DNA from 3 places in the Variovorax sp. dw_954 genome. Region 2 is predicted to be linked to each of the others. Evidence: predicted binding sites of a transcription regulator. Region 2 holds the regulator's gene; each other region holds the start of a gene.
The links. Region 2 encodes sigma-54, which starts transcription at its own class of promoters, with help from an activator protein. Its sites were predicted from a motif close to TGGCANGNAANCTGCTTT; they were not measured.

Region 1 (6,186 bases), on a different contig from region 2:
CCAGGTGGTTGTCCATGAAGACCGCCTGCTCGGCGGCTGAAAAGTCCGTCGCGGCCAAGGCGGGGGATGCTGCCGCCAGGAACCCGACCAGCGCCAGGGCAGGAAATGCTTTCATCGGCAGCACCGCGGCTACTTCGGTGCCTCGTACGACGCGTCGACGACCGGAACGCCGTACTCCTTCAGGATGGCCATGATCTGCGGCCGGTTCGATTCGATCAGGCCCTCGACCTGCTGCTTCCATTCGCGCTCGCCGTAGCGCACGCCCATCGCGATCTGGTAGTCGAACTGGACGCCGGGCTCGGACTTCATCGGCACCACCACCAGCGCAGGCGTCTTGATGCGCGAGGCGTAATAGCCGCCGATGGGGCCCCAGACGATGGCGACATCGATCTTGCCCGCGGCAAGGTCCTTCTCGATGATCTCGCCGGGGTATTGGTCGGGGTCGGCGTTCATGGTCTGGTAGGGCACGCCCTGATCCGTGAGCCGGTGCTTGCTGAGCCATGCCGATGCGGGCGACCGGTCGTAGATGCCGATGCGCAGCTTGGACAATGTGGCCGGGTCGAGCTTGAGGAAGTCCTCGGTCGACGCGACCTGGTCCATGCCCTTGCCCTTGGCGAACACCAGCGCATAGGTCGAGCGGTAGTAGGGCTTGGTGACGGACACCTGGTCATAGCCCGCTGGCACGCCAATCACGATGTCGCAGGGGTAGTCCTGGTCCGGCAACTTGAAGCGCAAGGTGTTGCGGATGAAGGCCAGGCGCTGCGGGAAGGAGTAGTAGACGACCGGCAGCCCCATCGACTTGCCGAACAGTTCGGCAATCTTGTTCTCGATGCCCTCGCCCTTGACGTTGGAGAAGGGCAGGTTGTTCGGGTCCTGGCAGACGCGCAGCGCAGTGCGCGGTGCGGGCTTGTCCTGCGCCACCGCGCCGGTTGCCAGCAAGGTCAGGGGCAGGGCGGCGAGGGCCAGCGCGCGGATGCCGTTCATTTGGGCATTTCTTCGACCTTGGCGCGGGTGATGGCGCCATCGGATCGGCCTTTGAGATATGCGTAGAGCTGATTGATGTTGTCCATGACGACCGGGCTGTTGCCGAAGCTCTGCATGCCCTTGTCCAGCCGACCGTTGGTCACGGTCTTGACGAACTCGTCCTTGGTCAGGGTCTTGAGGCTGTTGACCAGCGATGGCCCGACGAGGCCTTCCTGGTTGGCCCCATGGCACCGGTCGCAGGCCGCGGCACGCCAGGCCCGGAAGCCCTTCATGGTCTCGCTGTCGACCTTGTAGCCGTCCACCACCTTGTACGGTTTGTCTTCCGCGTGAGCCGCAACGGCACCACCCATGCACAACAGCGCGCAAGCGCCGATCAACGCGATTTTCAGTCTCATGATTTCTATTCAGCCCTGTTTTCGATCAATTGAAAAGAGGGGCAGCCAGTAGGTGCCAGCTGCCCCTCTTCGGTATGAGAACAGGGTCGGGGGCTCGTGGTTCCCCGGTACTTACCCTGCGTTCAACGCGCTCAGTTCGGCAGCGCGAAGACTGTCAAGGAGCCGCCCAGCTCCGTGTACTGGTTGAGCTCGCGGTAGCCGCCCACTGCGCCCAGGCCGTCCTGGTCCTTCTCGAGGCCCGCTGCCATGCCGATGCCGGCCCAGCCGCCAATGCCCGAGAACACGCCGATGTACTGCTTGCCCTTGTGCTCATAGCTGAACACGTTGCCGATGATCCCGGACGGCGTCTTGAACTTGAAGAGTTCCTTGTTGATGTTCTTCTTGTCCACGCACTTCAGGTAGCCCTCCAGCGTGCCGTAGCACGACAGGCCACCCGCGGTGTTGAGCGAGCCGCTCCACACCGAGAACTTCTCGGGGTGGCTCTGCACGATCTTGCCGGTGCCGGCGTTCCAGGAGATGAAGTTGCCCATGCCGCCATGGCTGTTCGGCGCCGGGAACATCGAGAGCGTCGCGCCCACATATGGCTGGCCGGCCGTGTACTCGACCTTGAACGGCTCGTAGTCCATGCAGACGTGGTTGGTCGGCACGTAGAAGAGCTTGGTTTCAGGGTCGTAGGACGCAGGCTGCTGGTCCTTGCTTCCCAAGGCTGCCGGGCAGATGCCCTTGCTGTTGACGTCCGGTCCGTTCTGCGCCGTCGAGTACTTCGCAACCACTTGCGGGCGGCCGGTCTTCATGTCGACGTTGGTGGCCCAATTGACGTTCGGGTCATACTTTTCGGCAACCAGCAGCGCACCCGTCACGCGGTCCATCGTGTAGGCGAAGCCGTTGCGGTCGAAGTGCACGAGCGCCTTGGTGGGCTTGCCCTTGACGTCGATGTCGGCCAGGATCATTTCGTTCACGCCGTCAAAGTCCCATTCGTCGAAGGGCGTCATCTGGTAGACCCACTTGGCCATGCCGGTGTCCACGTCACGCGCCCAGATGGTCATCGACCACTTGTTGTCACCGGGCCGCTGCGACGGATTCCACGTCGACGGATTGCCCGAGCCGTAGTACATCAGGTTGAGCGCCTTGTCGTAGCTGTACCAGCCCCAGGTGGTGCCGCCGCCGATCTTCCACTGGTCGCCCTTCCAGGTCTTCAGCGAGGAGTCGGGGCCCACCGGCGCCATCTTGCCGTCGGTCCAGGTCATGGTCTTCTGCGGGTCCATCAGCATTTCTGCATCGGGTCCGACGCTGTAGCCCTTCCAGGCCAGCTTGCCGTCGCTCAGGTTGTAGGCTGCGATGAAGCCGCGCACGCCCCATTCGCCGCCGCTGATGCCGGTGATGACCTTGTCCTTGAAGACGTGCGGCGCATTGGTGTTGACCGCGCCGAGCTTCGGGTCGCCGTTCTTGACGGTCCAGATCACCTTGCCGGTCTTGGCGTCGAGCGCGACCAGGTTGCTGTCGGCCTGTTGCAGCAGGACCTTGCCCTCTGCATACGCCAGGCCGCGGTACACGGTGTCGCAGCACATCTGCGGGATCACAGCCGGATCCTGCTTGGGCTCGTACTTCCAGATGATCTTCTGCGTGTCGAGGTCGATCGCGAAGACCTTGTTGGGGAAGGGCGAGTGCAGGTACATCGTCCCGTCGATCACCAGCGGCGAGCCTTCATGGCCGCGCAGCACGCCGGTGGAGAACATCCACGCGACCTGCATCTTGCCGACGTTGCCCGTGTTGATCTGCTTGAGCTTGCTGTAGCGCTGGTTGTACATGTCGCCAGCCTGCATCGCCCAATTCTTCGAGTTGGCGATATTTTTCTCGACATCGGCATTGGCATGCGCCAATGCCGGCACCGCAAGTAGCGCCGCCGCCAGCAGGCGCCAGGTGCGCCCTAGTAAGTGCCCGGAAAATCGCATCGAAGTCTCCTTGTTTTGGAACATCAGAGCCTGCCCGCACCAACCGCAAACAGGCGCCTGCCGAGCAACTCGACGAAGCCGGCCAGCGAAGTAAATGCAAGTTGCGCGCCTGCTTCAGGACGCCGCATTCGTGGCGTCTTGCAACGATGAGTTGCCGCCCGCGCATGCGCCGTGCTGAAGCACATTGCGAGGGGAAACCCTAGCCAAGGGACCTGTTTGCGGGGGATCGCAGGTCACGCCGGGCGACTGGCGTGCGAGTCGCGCGACGCTGGCGCGCAGCGCGGGCCCGCGCCTGGATCGCAGCGCTCTCAGGGTTCACCATGAAGTGCGATCCGGCCAATGGCCGCAGCATCGGTCGGTGGGTGCTGCATCAGAAATGTGGCAACCACTTTCGACACAGAGTGTTTCACCGGCAACGGTGTCATCCGGAGGCAGACGACGCATGCGACGGCGGCAGAAAAACCATGGGCGCGGGTATTGCTTGATGGAGGCTCCGCATCCGCCCTGTGGCCGGCCCTCACTCGCCAACAAGAATGCAGCAGTCCAATGCGGATTGCCTTGACCGACCACGACAACCGATCAATGCCAGAGACACTTTCGAAGACCATGCTCCGGACCACCGGCCTGACCAAACGGTACGGCGCACGCGTGGCATTGAAGGGACTTTCATTGAGCCTGGCGTCGGGGCAATTCGTCGCGCTGCTGGGCCCGAACGGCGCCGGCAAGTCGACGCTGTTCCAGGTGCTCACGGGGCTGTTCGCGGCGGACGAGGGCGAGGTCGAGGTGGCGGGCCATTCGCTGGGCCGCTCGGCGACAGCGGCGCTGCGTCACATCGGCGTGGTGTTCCAGCAGATCTCGCTCGACCTGGACCTCAGCATCCGGCGCAACCTGCTGTTCCAGGCGGACCTGCACGGCTTGCCGCGGCGCCTGGCGGTGCAGCGGATCGAGGCCGACTGCGCCCGCCTCGGCATCGAGCCCAACCTCGACCGCAAGGTGCGCGAACTCTCCGGCGGCAACCGGCGCAAGGTGGAACTTGTGCGTGCCTTGCTGCATCGACCCTCCGTGCTGCTGATGGACGAAGCCACGGTGGGGCTGGACCCCAAGTCGCGCCAGGACCTGATGCGTGCGCTGCGTGCCGACGTGAAGGAGCGCGGCGTGGGCGTGCTGTGGGCCACCCATCTGGTGGGTGAGGCCGAGGGCGCCGACCGCGTGCTGGTGCTGCACAAGGGCGAGCTGTTGTGCGACGGCACGCCGGCCGAGGTGACGCAGGCGCTGGGCGGGCCGACGCTGGAAGCAGGCTTCATCTCGCGCACGAACGAGACCAGACAAAAGGAGACGAGTACATGAATGACGTTGGTGTGTGGGGCAAGCGCATGGCCGGTGCGGGCGCGGTGGCGCTGGGGCTGTGCATGGGCGGGGCCGCGATGGCCCAGGGCACGGCCTATGTGTCGAGCGAGAAGGACCAGGCGCTCACCATGATCGACCTGGCCACGCTCACGGTGAAAGGCACCATCCCCACCTGCAAGCGCGGCCGCCACATCCAGATGACGCCGGAGCACATGATCATGGTCGCCTGCACCGACTCCAACGCCGCCGACGTGATCGACCCCGCCACCGGCAAGTCGGTGCGCCGCATACCGCTCGGCGATGAGCCCGAAGCCTTCGACATCTCGCCGGACGGCAAGACCATCTACGTCTCCAACGAGGACGAGGGCGCCACCAGCTTCGTCGATGCGGCCACCGGCAAGGTGGTCAAGTCGGTCAAGGTCGGCAAGGAGCCCGAGGGCGTCAAGGTCAGCGCGGACGGCAAGACGCTGTACGTCACGTCCGAGGTGGCGAGCCTGGTCCACGTCATCGACGTCGCCACCGCCAAGGTGGTGAAGAACGTCAAGGTCGGCAAGCGGCCGCGCCGCCTGGCCTTCACGCCCGACGGCAAGGAACTGTGGGTGACCAACGAACTCGATGCCAGCGTCAGCGTCATCGACACGGCCAGCCAGTCTGTGATCGCCACTGTCAACTTCGAGGTCAAGGGCGCGCGCGCCGAGGACATCACGCCGGTCGGCATCCAGATCTCGCAAGACGGCAAGCGCGCCTTCGTGGCGCTGGGCCGGGCCAACCACGTGGCCTTCGTCGACGTGGCGCAGCGCAAGGTCACGAATCTCGTGCTGGTCGGCAAGCGGGCATGGAACCTCACGCTCGACAAGGCCGAGGCGCGGCTCTATGTGGTGAACGGCCTGAGCGACGACGTGACGGTGGTCGACGTGGCCGGTGCCAAGCCGCTCAAGAGCATCCCGGTCGGGCGCGTTCCCTACGGCCTGGTGGTGGTGGAATGAAGGGGCGAGCCTGCCGCGTGGGTTTGGCGCTGCTGGTGGCGGCGCTGGGCGCGAGCGTGGCGGGTGCGGCCGGCGCGGTCACGCCGCTGAAGGCCACCTTGATCGTTCCGGCCGATGACCCCCGGCTGGAGCGCTCGCTTGTCGAGCGTCATTTCCTGGGCCATACCGACGGCCCCGCGAACGACGGCTTGCAGGTCGCGCTGGAGGAAAGCGAATTCGAACTCCAGGCGGTCGATGCCGGCGTGGCGCTGACGAGCCAGCCGGCCGACTCGCTGGCGGCCGCCCGAACGGCCGCCCAGGCCGCGGAGAAGGCCGGCGCGGCAGTCCTGCTCACCGACCTGCCGACCGACTGGACGCTGGCCGTCGCGGACGCGGTGAAGGTGCCGGTCATCAACATCGGCGACCCGGCCGACAGCCTGCGCGAGCAGGATTGCCGGGCGCGCCTGTTCCACATCCTGCCGAGCGAACGCATGCGCGCCGATGCCTTGGCGCAAACCCTTGTGTCACGCAAATGGAACAAGC
Region 2 (6,186 bases):
AATGCATTGCCGGGCAGTCCCCGGGCTGGTTCCGCGCCTCCGGCGCCAGCGCCGGCCCCGGGCGCCGGCCTGCGCTCCACCACCACGCTCGGTGGGGAAGCGCCCCCGTGATGCGCAACGACAACGCCCTGATCGACACAGGCGGCGAGCCCTTGCTCGGGTCGGGTGGGGGCGCCGTCACGGCGGTCCCCGGCAACGGCAGCCGCCTCGACGCGCGCGGCCTGCAGAAGTCCTACGGCAGCCGCATGGTGGTCAAGGACGTGTCGCTCGGCGTGCAGAAGGGCGAAGTGGTCGGCTTGCTGGGCCCCAACGGCGCCGGCAAGACCACGTCCTTCTACATGATCGTCGGGCTGGTCCGGGCCGATGCCGGCGACATCACCATCGACGGCGAGCCGATCGCGCACATGCCGATCCACCGCCGCGCGCGCATGGGCCTGAGCTACCTGCCGCAGGAAGCTTCGATCTTCCGCAAGCTCACGGTCGAGCAGAACGTGCGCGCCGTGCTGGAGCTGCAATTCGAGACCAATGCCAACGGCAAGCGGGTGCCGCTCGGCAAGGCGCGCATCGAGGAGCGCCTGACCGAGCTCCTGAGCGACCTGCGCGTCGAACATCTGCGCGATTCCCCGGCACTGTCACTGTCGGGCGGCGAGCGCAGGCGCGTGGAAATCGCGCGGGCGCTGGCCACGCAGCCGCGCTTCATCCTGCTGGACGAGCCCTTCGCGGGGATCGACCCGATCGCCGTGATCGAGATCCAGCGGATCATCAGCTTCCTGAAGGGGCGCGGCATCGGCGTGCTCATCACGGATCACAACGTGCGGGAGACGCTGGGCATCTGCGATCACGCTTTCATCATCAGCGACGGGCAAGTGCTGGCACAAGGCACGCCTTCGGAGATCGTCGACAACGCGGAGGTACGCAGGGTGTACCTCGGCGAGCATTTCAGAATGTAGGGGCCTTCGGCATGAAGCAAGGCCTGTCGCTGCGCGTATCGCAGCACCTGGCACTGACGCCCCAATTGCAGCAGTCGATCCGGCTGCTGCAACTGTCGACGCTGGAACTGAGCCAGGAAGTCGAGCAGATGCTCGACGACAACCCGTTCCTCGAACGCACCGCGGAGGAGGCTGTGCGCGAGGAGTTCGGCCTCGAAGCCGCCGACGCGCCGCCGCCGCGTGACGACGACTTCGCCACCCCACCGATCGCCAACGGCGCGGACGGCCCTGCCTCCGCCACCGCGTCGAGCGAGGCGGATTCCGCCACCGCCGATGCGACCGCGGACGGCGTCTCCGACAGCGAGCCCGACTGGGGCGGCGACGGCACTGTCGACATGGTGCCCGACGACAGCGAATGGGGCGGCGACGCCCCCGCGCGCGCCAACAACCTGGGCGGCGACGAGCGCGCCGACGCCACCGAGCTGGCGCGCAGCCAGGAGTCGCTGCAGGCCTTCCTGCACCGCCAGGCCCTGGGCCTGCGCCTCGACGAGACCGACCGCGCCGCGCTGAGTTTCCTGATCGAGTCGCTCAACGACGACGGCTACCTGGAGGACTCGCTGCCTGCGCTGGCCTCGGGCCTGGCCGGCAACGACAACGACGAGTTCGACGAACTGGTGCATCGCTTCCAGATGGCGCTGGGCCTGCTGCAGAGCCTGGAGCCGGTCGGCGTGGGTGCGCGCGACCTGGGCGAATGCCTGGCGATCCAGTTGCGCGCGCTGGCGCGTGCCGATGAAGCCGAGGACGAGGAGCAGGTGCGCAAGGTCGCCATCGCCATCTGCAAATTGCCGATGGACCTGCTGGCCCGCCGCGACTTCAAGCGCCTGGCCACGCTCACCAAGAGCAACGAGGAACTGGTGCGCGCGGCGATGCAGCTCATCGCGCGGCTGGAGCCCAAGCCGGGCCGCCGCTTCGTCGACGTGGAGCGCAACGTGGTCGTGCCCGACGTGATCGTCACGCGCACCGGTCGCGGCGCCACGCTCAGGTTCCGCGTCATGCTCAACCCCGACGTCATGCCGCGCCTGCGCGTGCACGACATCTACGCCGGTGCGCTGAAGGCGCACAAGGGCGAGGGCAGCCAGGCGCTGTCGCAGCGGCTGCAGGAGGCACGCTGGTTCATCAAGAACATACAGCAGCGATTCGACACGATCCTGCGCGTAAGCAACGCCATCGTCGAGCGGCAGAAGAACTTCTTCGTGCACGGCGAACTGGCAATGCGGCCACTGGTGTTGCGCGAGATTGCCGACGAACTCGGGCTGCACGAGTCGACGATCAGCCGCGTGACGACCGCGAAGTACATGTCGACGCCCTACGGCACGGTGGAACTCAAGTACTTCTTCGGGTCGGCGCTGGGTACGGAGACCGGCGGGAATGCGTCCAGCACGGCGGTGCGGGCGCTGATCAAGCAGTTCGTGACGAGCGAGAACATCAAGAAGCCGCTGTCGGACAGCCAGATCTCGGACATGCTCAAGGAGCAGGGGATCGAGTGCGCGCGGCGGACGGTGGCGAAGTACCGCGAAGCACTGCGGATCGCGCCGGCGAATTTACGCAAGGCTTTGTAGTGCGTCCCAGCGTTGCAGTGCAATGTTGCAACCGCTTAGGCCTCCGCAAAAGTCGCTAACTTTCGTCAAGTTGTGGCTTGGTTGCGTTTGCAGCTTTCATGTCGCTCACAGGGGATGCGCGGGCCGGCACGCGCTGTGCCGCTACAATACATTTAGACATAATTGTTAGCGACCGCTATAACTCGGTAGTCACTGCGCGGATGGGCGCTACGCCTCCAACCACACGCAATCTTGTCCCGGCGGCCCGGACTTGTTTCAAGTCGCCCATAGGAACTCCGCGAACTGGTCCAAGACCCAGTTCGGTGAGTGCCTGAAAACCCATCGCTTGCTTCGGCGTGCTGCCTATTGCCGCAGGTCGATTTGATTTCGCATCCATGAACATCACCATCATCGGCACCGGCTATGTCGGGCTCGTCACTGGCGTCTGCCTGGCCGACCTCGGCAACCACGTTTTCTGCCTCGACCTCGACCCGGTCAAGATCCAGACGCTCAACAGCGGCGGCATCCCCATCTACGAGGCCGGCCTGGCCGACCTCGTGCACTCGAACGTGGCCGCCAAACGCCTGACCTTCTCGACCGACGTCGAGGCGGCCGTGGCGCATGGCGACGTGCAGTTCATCGCGGTCGGCACGCCGCCCGACGAAGATGGCAGCGCCGACCTGAAATATGTGCTGGCCGCGGCGCGCAGCATCGGGCGCAGCATGAACGCCTTCAAGGTCATTGTCGACAAGTCGACCGTGCCCGTGGGCACCGCGGAGAAAGTCGGCGCGGCCATCCGCGACGAACTTACGAAGCGCGGCATGGCCGACCAGCGCTTTGCCGTCGTCAGCAACCCTGAGTTCCTGAAGGAAGGCGCGGCCGTCGAGGATTTCATGCGCCCCGACCGCATCGTGCTGGGCGTGGATGACAACGACGATGGCCGAGACGCGCTCGCCGCCATGCGCAAGCTGTACGCGCCCTTCAACCGCAACCACGAGCGCATGCGCGTGATGAACGTGAAGTCCGCCGAGTTCACCAAGTACGCGGCCAACGCGATGCTGGCCACGCGCATCAGCTTCATGAACGAGCTGGCCAACCTGGCCGACAAGGTGGGCGCCGACATCGAGATGGTGCGCCAGGGCATCGGCTCCGACCCGCGCATCGGCTACAGCTTCCTGTACGCGGGCACCGGTTACGGCGGCAGTTGCTTTCCGAAGGACGTGCAGGCGCTGATGCGCTCCGCGGGTGAATACGGGCAGCGGCTGCAGGTGCTGGAATCGGTCGAGGCGGTCAACGACGCGCAGAAGCACGTCCTCGTGCGCAAGATATTCGAGCGCTTCGGCAATGATCTCCATGGCAAGACCTTCGCCGTGTGGGGCCTGGCCTTCAAGCCCAACACCGACGACATGCGCGAGGCGCCGAGCCGCGTGTTGCTGGGTGCGCTGGCCCGCGCCGGCGCGCGCATCGTGGCGCACGACCCGGTGGCGGTGCAGGAGACCCAGCGCGTGCTGCCGCAGGACTTTGCCGATGCGCCGGAGTGCATCGACCGCATCGAGTACGCGACCGACCCGATGGCCGCGTTGGCAGGTGCCGACGCGCTGGTCATCGTGACCGAGTGGAAAGCCTATCGAAGTCCCAACCTTGAGCGGCTCAAGGCGGTGATGAAAGCGCCGGTGATCTTCGATGGGCGCAATCTCTACGAGCCGGAGACGATGCGCGAGGCGGGCGTCAGCTATTTCGGCATCGGCCGAAACAGTTCCTGACCAAATCCGCCAGTTGGCCGGATCTGCGCGGGCGCAGGAGGATGGCGGTGTAGTTGATCGCGCTGGTTGCTCGCGGTGCGGCTATCGGGCTAAAAAGCAACACCCGCTGCGGCCATCGCTAGTTGCATGCGCATCCGCGGCAATTCTGAAAAGCTGTCAACTCACGCCAAGTTGATGGCTTTGTCGCCTTTGTGCACATTCATGCTCCGCACAACAATTGTGAAGATTCACTAACGCAGGCGGCAATTTTATCCTGCTAAAATACATTTCGTTATGAAAGTTAACGACTGCCACACGAGGCAGTCGTGGGTAGTCAGTGGGTCGTCAGTACCCACGGCGCGCGTTTTTCAACGCGGCGACACGCCAAACCCCAGCAGCAATTCTCTCCAGCGCCTCTCTACTGAAATTTCTGATGAACAAACTCGCGAAAACGAACGGGATCAAACTTTTTGCTTGCGCTGTGGCGCTGGCTTCCCTCGCTGCATGCGGCGGTGGCGGTGGCGGGGGCGGCGGGGGCTTCCTGCCGATCACGGGTGGCGGCAACGGCGCGGGTACGGGTACCGAGGTCTCCGGCACGGCGGCGCGCGGCGCGATGCTCGTGGGTGCAACGGTTTCGATGACGTGCGCAAACGGCGCGACGGTCGCAGGTTCGACCAACGGCCTGGGCGTGTTCACGACCAACAAGGTCGCGTTGACCTACCCGTGCGTCGGCAAGGCAACCCTGGGCAACCTGTCCTATCGCGGCGTCCTGTTCTCCGGCTCGGTGGCCAATTTCACGCCCCTGACCGACATGCTGGTCGAAGCGATGCTGGCGGCCTCGGCTGCTGGTGGCGCCTCGATGACCATGGACGAGTTCCTGGCCAAGATCAAGAAGGACGGCACCTTTGCCGACAGCGTCGTGGCAATGGCCGGCAAGTTCCGCACCGCCGTGCTCGACGCGCTCAAGGCGCTGCTCCTCGCCAACGGCAGGACCGAAGACGAAGTCAACGCGATCCTCGCGGCCGTTCGCGGACAGAACTTCGACGCGGTGATCTTCGGCCTGGGTTCGGACCTCGACAAGTGCCTGGACAACGTCGGCAGCCTGATCGAAAACGCCGACGGCTCGGTCAAGGCCGCGATCCTCGCGGCTGTGAAGGCCTTGGGCGACCTGCTGCCGCTGCCGTCGAGCGGCGCGACCGGCAGTACCGGCGCCTCTACCGGCGCGTCGGGCAACTAAGCCCCGACGCTCCTGGCGAGCGGCCTCTGTCAAAGGGCAGTCGAGAGACTGCCCTTTGCCTTCACGAGCGCGCGCCACAACCACAGGTTCATATAAATCATGGGACGGGTAAGCGAAGTAGGCGCAGGCATGGCCCTGTTCGCCCTGGTCGCGCCGAGTGCATTCGCACAGCAAAGCGCGACGATGAGCGCTGGCGGCTTCACGGGTCTGTCAGTCACGCCGACGGCCCAGTTGCAGCGCTGGGGCTCGATGGGGCTCGCCTATGAAAACCAGGTGGTGGGCGCGCCGACCACCGGTCGCCAAGGCACCACCGGCGACAACTTCGTCGTCGGCTTCGGCCTGCTTCCCAACCTCGAGATTTCCGGCCGCATGGCCGCGAACACGTTCAACACGAACTGCTACACCGAGGCCTGCGGCGTACGCGACCTGTCCTTCAATTTCAAGGCCGGCACACCGCTCGACCATGCGCAACGCTGGAATGCAGCCGTCGGCGCGACCGACCTCGGTGGCGCCGCGACGTACTTCCGCTCGTACTACGGCGTGCTCTCGTACACCGCCTTCGATGCGCGCAACCTCGACCTGAGCCTAGGCTACGCGCACCGCGGCGGAAAGGCCGCGCCCAATCGCGGCACCACGCCGCTGGAGGGGCCGTTCGCAAGCGTCGCCTACCGGCCGATTTC
Region 3 (6,186 bases), on a different contig from region 2:
CGCATCGTCAGCGAGGCCTTGTCCAAGGTGTTGGACACACCCGTCGTGGTGCAGAACAAGGCCGGCGCCGGCGGCGCCATCGGCATGGGAGAACTGGCGAAGGCTGCGCCGGATGGCCTGACGCTGGGTATTGCGAACCTGTCGACGCAGGTGGCCATACCGGTCGCCTACAAGAAGCCTCCCTACAACCCGGCCAGCGATTTCACCTATATCGGCGAACTGGCCCTGGCCCCCGCAGTCCTCCTCGTACGGTCGTCCTTGCCGGTGAACAACATGGCTGAGTTCATCCGGTATGCGAGGGCACGTCCGGGGCAGCTTTCCTATGGCTCGCCGGGTATCGGTTCGGCCGGACACTTTGGGGCAGAGATCTTCAAGGTATCGACGCGAACCTTCATCGTCCACATTCCCTATCGCGGCGGTGCCGGCCTGGTCAACGACCTGGTCGCCGGGCATCTCGACATGGGTTTCGATCAGGTCGCGACGGCGCTCCCTCATGTTCGCGCGGGCCGCCTGCGCGCTCTTGCGGTGACCTGGCCGGCGCGGCTGCCCGAATTGCCCGAGGTCCCGACCTTCGCGGAGGTTTCGCTTCCCGACAACAACGGGCCGACGTGGTTCGGCCTGGTCGGTCCGGCGAGGATGGCCCAGGGCTTGCGCGACAAGCTGAACGCATCGGTCAACCGGATTCTCGAGACGCCGCATGTGCGGCAGCGCATGGAACCCGTGGGGCTGTACCCGAGCGCCTCCTCACCCGATCAATTTGCGTCGCGCGTCGCCAGCGACATCGTCGCGCTGCGGCGAATCGCGCGCGGCGCTCGCATCAGCCTGGACTGAAGCCATGAGGCCTCCAGTCTCCGTAACGCGCGGCGTACGCGAGAGCGCAGTCCTGATCGATTCCCCGCACAGCGGCGACATCTACCCCCACGATTTTCGATTCGGATGCAACTTCGAACACCTGCGGCAGGCCGAGGGCATGTACATCGACAGCATCTTCTCCTTCGCCCCCGCCATGGGCGCGACACTGGTCCAGGCCGCATTCCCGCGCACCTACATCGACGTCAATCGCAGCGCCACGGACCTCGATCCTGAGGTGGTGCCAGGCGCTACGCCTGCCCCCGATGCGCCGGCGCAGTCGCGTCTTGGCATGGGCCTGGTCTGGCGCGCGATCGATGGCATGCCTATCTATGACCGGTCGCTGTCGCTCGAAGAAGTGGAAGCTCGCATCGCCAACTACTGGATGCCGTACCACTGCGCGCTGGACGAAGCCTGGTTTCGCGTCATCAGGCGCTGCGGCTTCGGCATTCATCTGAGCTGTCTCTCCATGCCTTCGCGGTCAAGGGTGTATCCGCCGGAGATGGGTGGCGAGATGCCCTACGACATCGTCATCGGCAATCGCGACGGCACCACCGCGGGCAAACTGGTCACGCGCTGTGTCCAGCGGTTGCTGGAGCGCAGGGGGTACTACGTCGGGTTGAACGATCCGTACAAGGGCATAGAACTGGTGCGCAAGCTGGGCGCGCCGAAGGAGCGGCGGCACTCGCTGCAGATCGATATCAATCGGCGGTTGTTCATGGACGAGCAGTCGCTGGAGCCCACGGCGGGCCTGCTCGAGGTGCAGCGCGACATGGCCTACCTGCTCGGCTACCTCATCGACTATTCGGCAGAGCTCGCCTGAAGGGTCGAAGGCGCGAAGCTGGCTACGCTGCCCGCAGCGTCTGCAACGGCGATTCGCCGTAGCGCTTGCGATAGGCCGTGCTGAACCTTCCGACATGGTTGAAGCCCCAGCGCAGGGCAATGTCGGTGACCTGGGCGCCGGGTGGCGCGCTCACCAGGTCCTGCCGCGCGCGTTCCAGCCGGGCGGTGCGCACATAGGCCATCGGCGATTCCTGCAGGTGCTTCTGGAAGGCCAGGCACAGGCTGCGGACGCTGGCGCCGCTTGCCTTCGCAATCATGTCGAGCGTGAGGGTCTCGTACAGGTGCGCGCGGATGAAGTGCTGCGCGGCCCGCACCGCGCGGGGCGCGGCGGCCCGCTGTGACTGCGACAGGCGCTGCGAATAGTTGCTGCCCTGGCGCAGCAGGAGATGGTGGATGAGGGCTTCCTCCTGCACCGGCAACAGTTGCGGTGCGAAGGCCGGCGAGGGCATGTGCAGGTTGCAGAAGTGGCTGGCCAGTTGATGCTGCCAGCTGCGGCCCGCGTCGTTGTCGAGCTGCAGTTCCGGGTCGAATTCGATGGGCCGGGACAGGTCGTCGTCGAGGAGGCCGCGGCAGGTGTTTTCCACACGCTCGCGCGGAATCTTCACGAGCAGCTGGCGGCAGCCTTCATGCCAGTCGAGTTCCAGGCCAAGGTTGGGCGAGATCACCGCGCCGGTGCTGGGCGAAGCGGCCACGGGCCTGCCGTCCACCCGGATCTCCGCCGAGCCCGCGAGCGGCACCTGGAACAGCACGAAGCCGTCGAGTTGCCCCGGCTCGATGCGCACCGCCGCACCATACTGGAGGACGAAGAATGAGAGCGAGCCGACATGCGCGCCATACAGCGCCGCATCGACCTTGCCTTTGCCCCAGAACAGGTCGTGCGCCTTGAAGGCGCCGGTGGTCTGCAGCTTGACCACGTCGGGGTCGGTGGAGACGAACATCGGCGACTGGCAAATCGGCTGCATTTCCGAACTGAACCACGCTTCCATGAAGTGCCCTTCGCACTGGGTGCCGCCGCAGCGGGATTGAACCGATTTTCGCGACGGATTTTAGGAGGCGGGTCGCACTCTTCCATCAGGGTCGCAACCGATGCGGCATGCGGAAATGCGGCCGCCGCGCATCGGCCGACCAGCGTCAGAAGTGGTATTCGGCGCGGATCTGCGGCGTCTTCGCGAGCGAGCCCGGGACGCTGCTGGGGTTGCCGAACTTGTTGCGCCAGTACTGGTATTCCAGGCCCACCCGGAACTTGTTCTTGCCCCAGTTGAGCGGCACGCCCGCGTCGTACCAGAGTATGCCGTCGAAGTTGGTTTCGGTGGCGGTGTTCACGCCGAACTCGTCCTTGCCCTTGGGTGCGATCCAGTTCAGGTAGCCCTCGAACGACAGGTTGGTGTCGCCCAGGGGGATTGCCCAGGCCAGGCTCAGTGCCGGGTGCGTCTTGTAGTAATAGCGCTTGTCGATGCTGTTGGGTTCGTTGCTTTCCCACAGGGCCAGCACGCTGACGTTGAGGAAGCCTGGCACGTCCATCATGAAGGTCGGGCCGAGGACGAGCATCTGCTTGCGCGAGGCGTAGCCGGGATCGTTCTTGTGGTTCCAGTCGAGGCCGCTGGTGATGCCCAGTCCGCGCACCGGTCCCAGGGCAAGGCTGTTGCCGGTGATCTTGCCGAGATCGAGCGTGTTGCGATAGACGATGTACGTTTCCGTCGCGTCGCTGTCCTTGCTGTCGGACTTGAGCACGTCGATGTTCAGGTAGTTGGTGCCGTACTTGAAGCCATCCGCGTGGGTGAAGTTGACGACGTTCTTCGCGATGTCCTGCTTGTTGAAGGGCTCGCGGAACTGGGTGCCGTAGCGGTAGCCGACGGAGGTGTCGCTCCAGTCGAGGAAGTCGGCGTGGGCGAAGGAACTGGCGAAGGCGAGGGCGGCGATTGCAACGCCAGCGAACCCATTCGCTGCTTTGGATTTCATGGGGAACACGGTCGGGAAAGGTTGGGAAAGGAGATGAAACAAAACGTGCAGGAAGTGTGCCAGAACTGACTCGCCGGTCATTAGGGTGCTGCTGGAGGTCAGTTTATGCAGTTGCCTGACGACCTTCCATTGGCTCTCCGGCCCATTGACAGCCTTTCAGGATCGAGACGTACCTGTGCGGGACAAGCGCTAGGCCCCGCTTGAAAAAGAAAAAACCATGGCATCAAAATACTGTATAAAAATACAGTCATCGATTCCATCATGGGCCTTCTTTCCCTCGACTCTTTCCTCGCTTCCGGGCGCCACAACGTGTGGCGCGGCGACGAGCTGGGCGGTGCCGACGCGCAGGTCGTCGCCACCGGCCATGCCGCGCTGGATGCCGAACTGCCCGGCGGCGGCTGGCCCGTCGGCGCCATGACGGAGGTGCTGCAATCCACGCCCGAGGCGCATGTCTGGCAGTTGCTGTTGCCGGCCCTGGCGCAGGCGGTGCAGGACCGGGGCGGGCCGGTGGTGATGGTCGGTGCGCCGCACGAGCCTTTTGGTCCGGCGCTGGCGGCGGGAGGGTTGCCGGTGGAGGCCTTGATGTGGATTCGGGGCCAGGCGTCCGGCGCCTGCCTCTGGGCCTGCGAGCAGGCACTGCGCTGCGCCGACGTGGCCGCCGTTCTCGCCTGGCTGCCGCAGGCGCGCGTGGGCGAACTGCGTCGATTGCAACTCGCGGCGGCGCAGCACGAGGCGCTGTTGTTCGTGTTCCGGCCCGAATCGGTCGCGCAAACGGCTTCCCCGGCGCGGCTGCGCTTGCAGGTGGTGCGTGACGAGGCCCATATGCAGGTCCACCTGCTCAAGCGCCGCGGCCCGCCGCTGGCCATGCCGCTCACGCTGCCCGCGCGCAACGGTCGCATGAGCGCGCTGCTGGCCGCCAGCCAGATGCGTCGCAAGGCGCGCCTGCACCCGCAAGGCGCGCCCCTCGAGCTGGGCCCTGTCGTGGTCCGGATCGACACATGGAAAGGAGCACAAGGTGCATTGGGTCGCGCTCCGGTGGCAGCCTGAACCCGAACTCCCGCGCGAGGCACTCGGCTGGTGGGCGCTGCAGTTCACGCCGCGGGTGGCCTGGCTCGACGAGGGCTTGCTCCTCGATGTCTCGGCTTGCGAACGCTTGTGGGGTGGCCGGCTTTCGTTGATGCGCCAGATTTCCGCTGCAAACCCGTCAGAGGGGCGCGTGCAGCGGGCGCAAGGCGCGACCAGCCTGATCGCGCTGGCCCGCCTGCGCCTGTTCGCCCGCGGCCAGAAGCCACCCGCCGATGTGCCGGCGGCCTTGCCGCTGGACACCCTCACGGCGGCCCTGCCGCACCTCGACGTGCTGGCCCGCCTCGGCTGCCAGACCTGGGGCGATGTCGCGGCGCTGCCGCGTGGCGGGCTGGCGCGGCGCTTCGATACGGCCTTGAGGGAAACGCTGGATGTCGCCTGGGGCCTGCGCCCCGACCAGTACACCTGGCTCACGCTGCCCGACGTGTTCGAGCAAAAACTGGAGTTGCCCGCGCTCGCCGAAACCGCGCCCGAGCTCATGTGGTCGGCCAACCGCCTGTTGTCCGCACTGCAGGTCTGGCTGCGCGCACGCCAGCGCGGCGCGGTGGCGCTGGAACTGCAATGGACGCTCGACCTCAAGCGCTTCAACGGCGTCAACCTGCCGCCGCACCAAAGCGTCACCGTACGCACGGCCCAGCCCACGCAGGACATGGCGCACCTGCGCCGCCTGATGAGCGAGAAACTGGCGCTCACCCAACTGGCAGCGCCCGCCAGCTGGCTGCGCCTGCGCACGGTCGAGACTTCGCCGTGGGCCGGCGCCAGCACCAGCTTCCTGCCCGAGGATTCCCGCAAGGGCGACAAGCTGCATGAGTTGGTCGAGCGCCTCAGCGCGCGGCTCGGGGCGCAGCAGGTGGTCGTGCCGGTGACGCAGGCCGACCATCGGCCCGAGGCCATGCAGGGCTGGCAGCCGGCGCTGGCCAGAACCAGCGCCGCCGTGCCCGCCTTGCAGCCCGACGGCCTGTATCCCCCCTGGCTGTTGCGCCAGCCCTTGCCGCTCGAAATGCGCGGCGGCCATCCGTACTACCGCGGCAAGCTGCGTCGCCTCAGCGGCCCGCAGCGCCTGGAGGCCGGCTGGTGGGGTGGCAAGGAGGAAGAGGGCGGCCATCCGGCGGTGCGCGACTACTACATCGCCGAAAGCCCGGAGGCCGGACTGGTGTGGGTCTACCGCGAGCGGCTCTCCGCCCCGCTGGCCCTGGACCAGGCGCCGCGCTGGTACCTGCAAGGCCTCTATGCCTGAACTCAGCGACAAGCAATTGCAGGCACGCAAGCCGCATCCGCTGCGCGAGCCGCCAAGGCGCGCCATCGTGCCGGGCCTGCCCGACTATGCCGAGCTGCATGCCTTGAGCAACTTCAGCTTCCAGCGCGGCGCATCGAACCCGGAGGAACTGGTTGAGCGCGCCTATCAACTCGGCTATCGCGCGCTGGCCCTCACCGACGAATGCTCGGTGGCCG

Region 1: a site for sigma-54 is predicted at 3,425-3,442, ahead of HB681_RS10615 (methanol/ethanol family PQQ-dependent dehydrogenase). Genes of this name have one in related genera too.
Region 3: a site for sigma-54 is predicted at 3,696-3,713, ahead of HB681_RS05625 (outer envelope protein). Genes of this name have one in related genera too.

What each region holds. Positions count from the first base shown of each region.
Region 1 covers NZ_JAAVVD010000005.1:121,520-127,705, forward strand. Annotated here, with positions in the region: gene HB681_RS10600 (hypothetical protein) at 1-115, opposite strand, end outside; gene HB681_RS10605 (substrate-binding domain-containing protein) at 130-984, opposite strand; gene HB681_RS10610 (cytochrome c) at 981-1,334, opposite strand; gene HB681_RS10615 (methanol/ethanol family PQQ-dependent dehydrogenase) at 1,511-3,331, opposite strand; gene HB681_RS10620 (ABC transporter ATP-binding protein) at 3,938-4,678, shown strand; gene HB681_RS10625 (PQQ-dependent catabolism-associated beta-propeller protein) at 4,705-5,664, shown strand; gene HB681_RS10630 (ABC transporter substrate-binding protein) at 5,661-6,186, shown strand, end outside.
Region 2 covers NZ_JAAVVD010000010.1:46,538-52,723, reverse strand. Annotated here, with positions in the region: gene lptA (lipopolysaccharide transport periplasmic protein LptA) at 1-111, shown strand, start outside; gene lptB (LPS export ABC transporter ATP-binding protein) at 108-950, shown strand; gene HB681_RS17000 (RNA polymerase factor sigma-54) at 962-2,548, shown strand; gene HB681_RS16995 (UDP-glucose/GDP-mannose dehydrogenase family protein) at 2,923-4,290, shown strand; gene HB681_RS16990 (hypothetical protein) at 4,751-5,506, shown strand; gene HB681_RS16985 (YjbH domain-containing protein) at 5,636-6,186, shown strand, end outside.
Region 3 covers NZ_JAAVVD010000002.1:532,625-538,810, forward strand. Annotated here, with positions in the region: gene HB681_RS05610 (tripartite tricarboxylate transporter substrate binding protein) at 1-831, shown strand, start outside; gene HB681_RS05615 (N-formylglutamate amidohydrolase) at 836-1,672, shown strand; gene HB681_RS05620 (AraC family transcriptional regulator) at 1,695-2,678, opposite strand; gene HB681_RS05625 (outer envelope protein) at 2,824-3,651, opposite strand; gene imuA (translesion DNA synthesis-associated protein ImuA) at 3,913-4,698, shown strand; gene HB681_RS05635 (DNA polymerase Y family protein) at 4,667-5,971, shown strand; gene HB681_RS05640 (error-prone DNA polymerase) at 5,964-6,186, shown strand, end outside.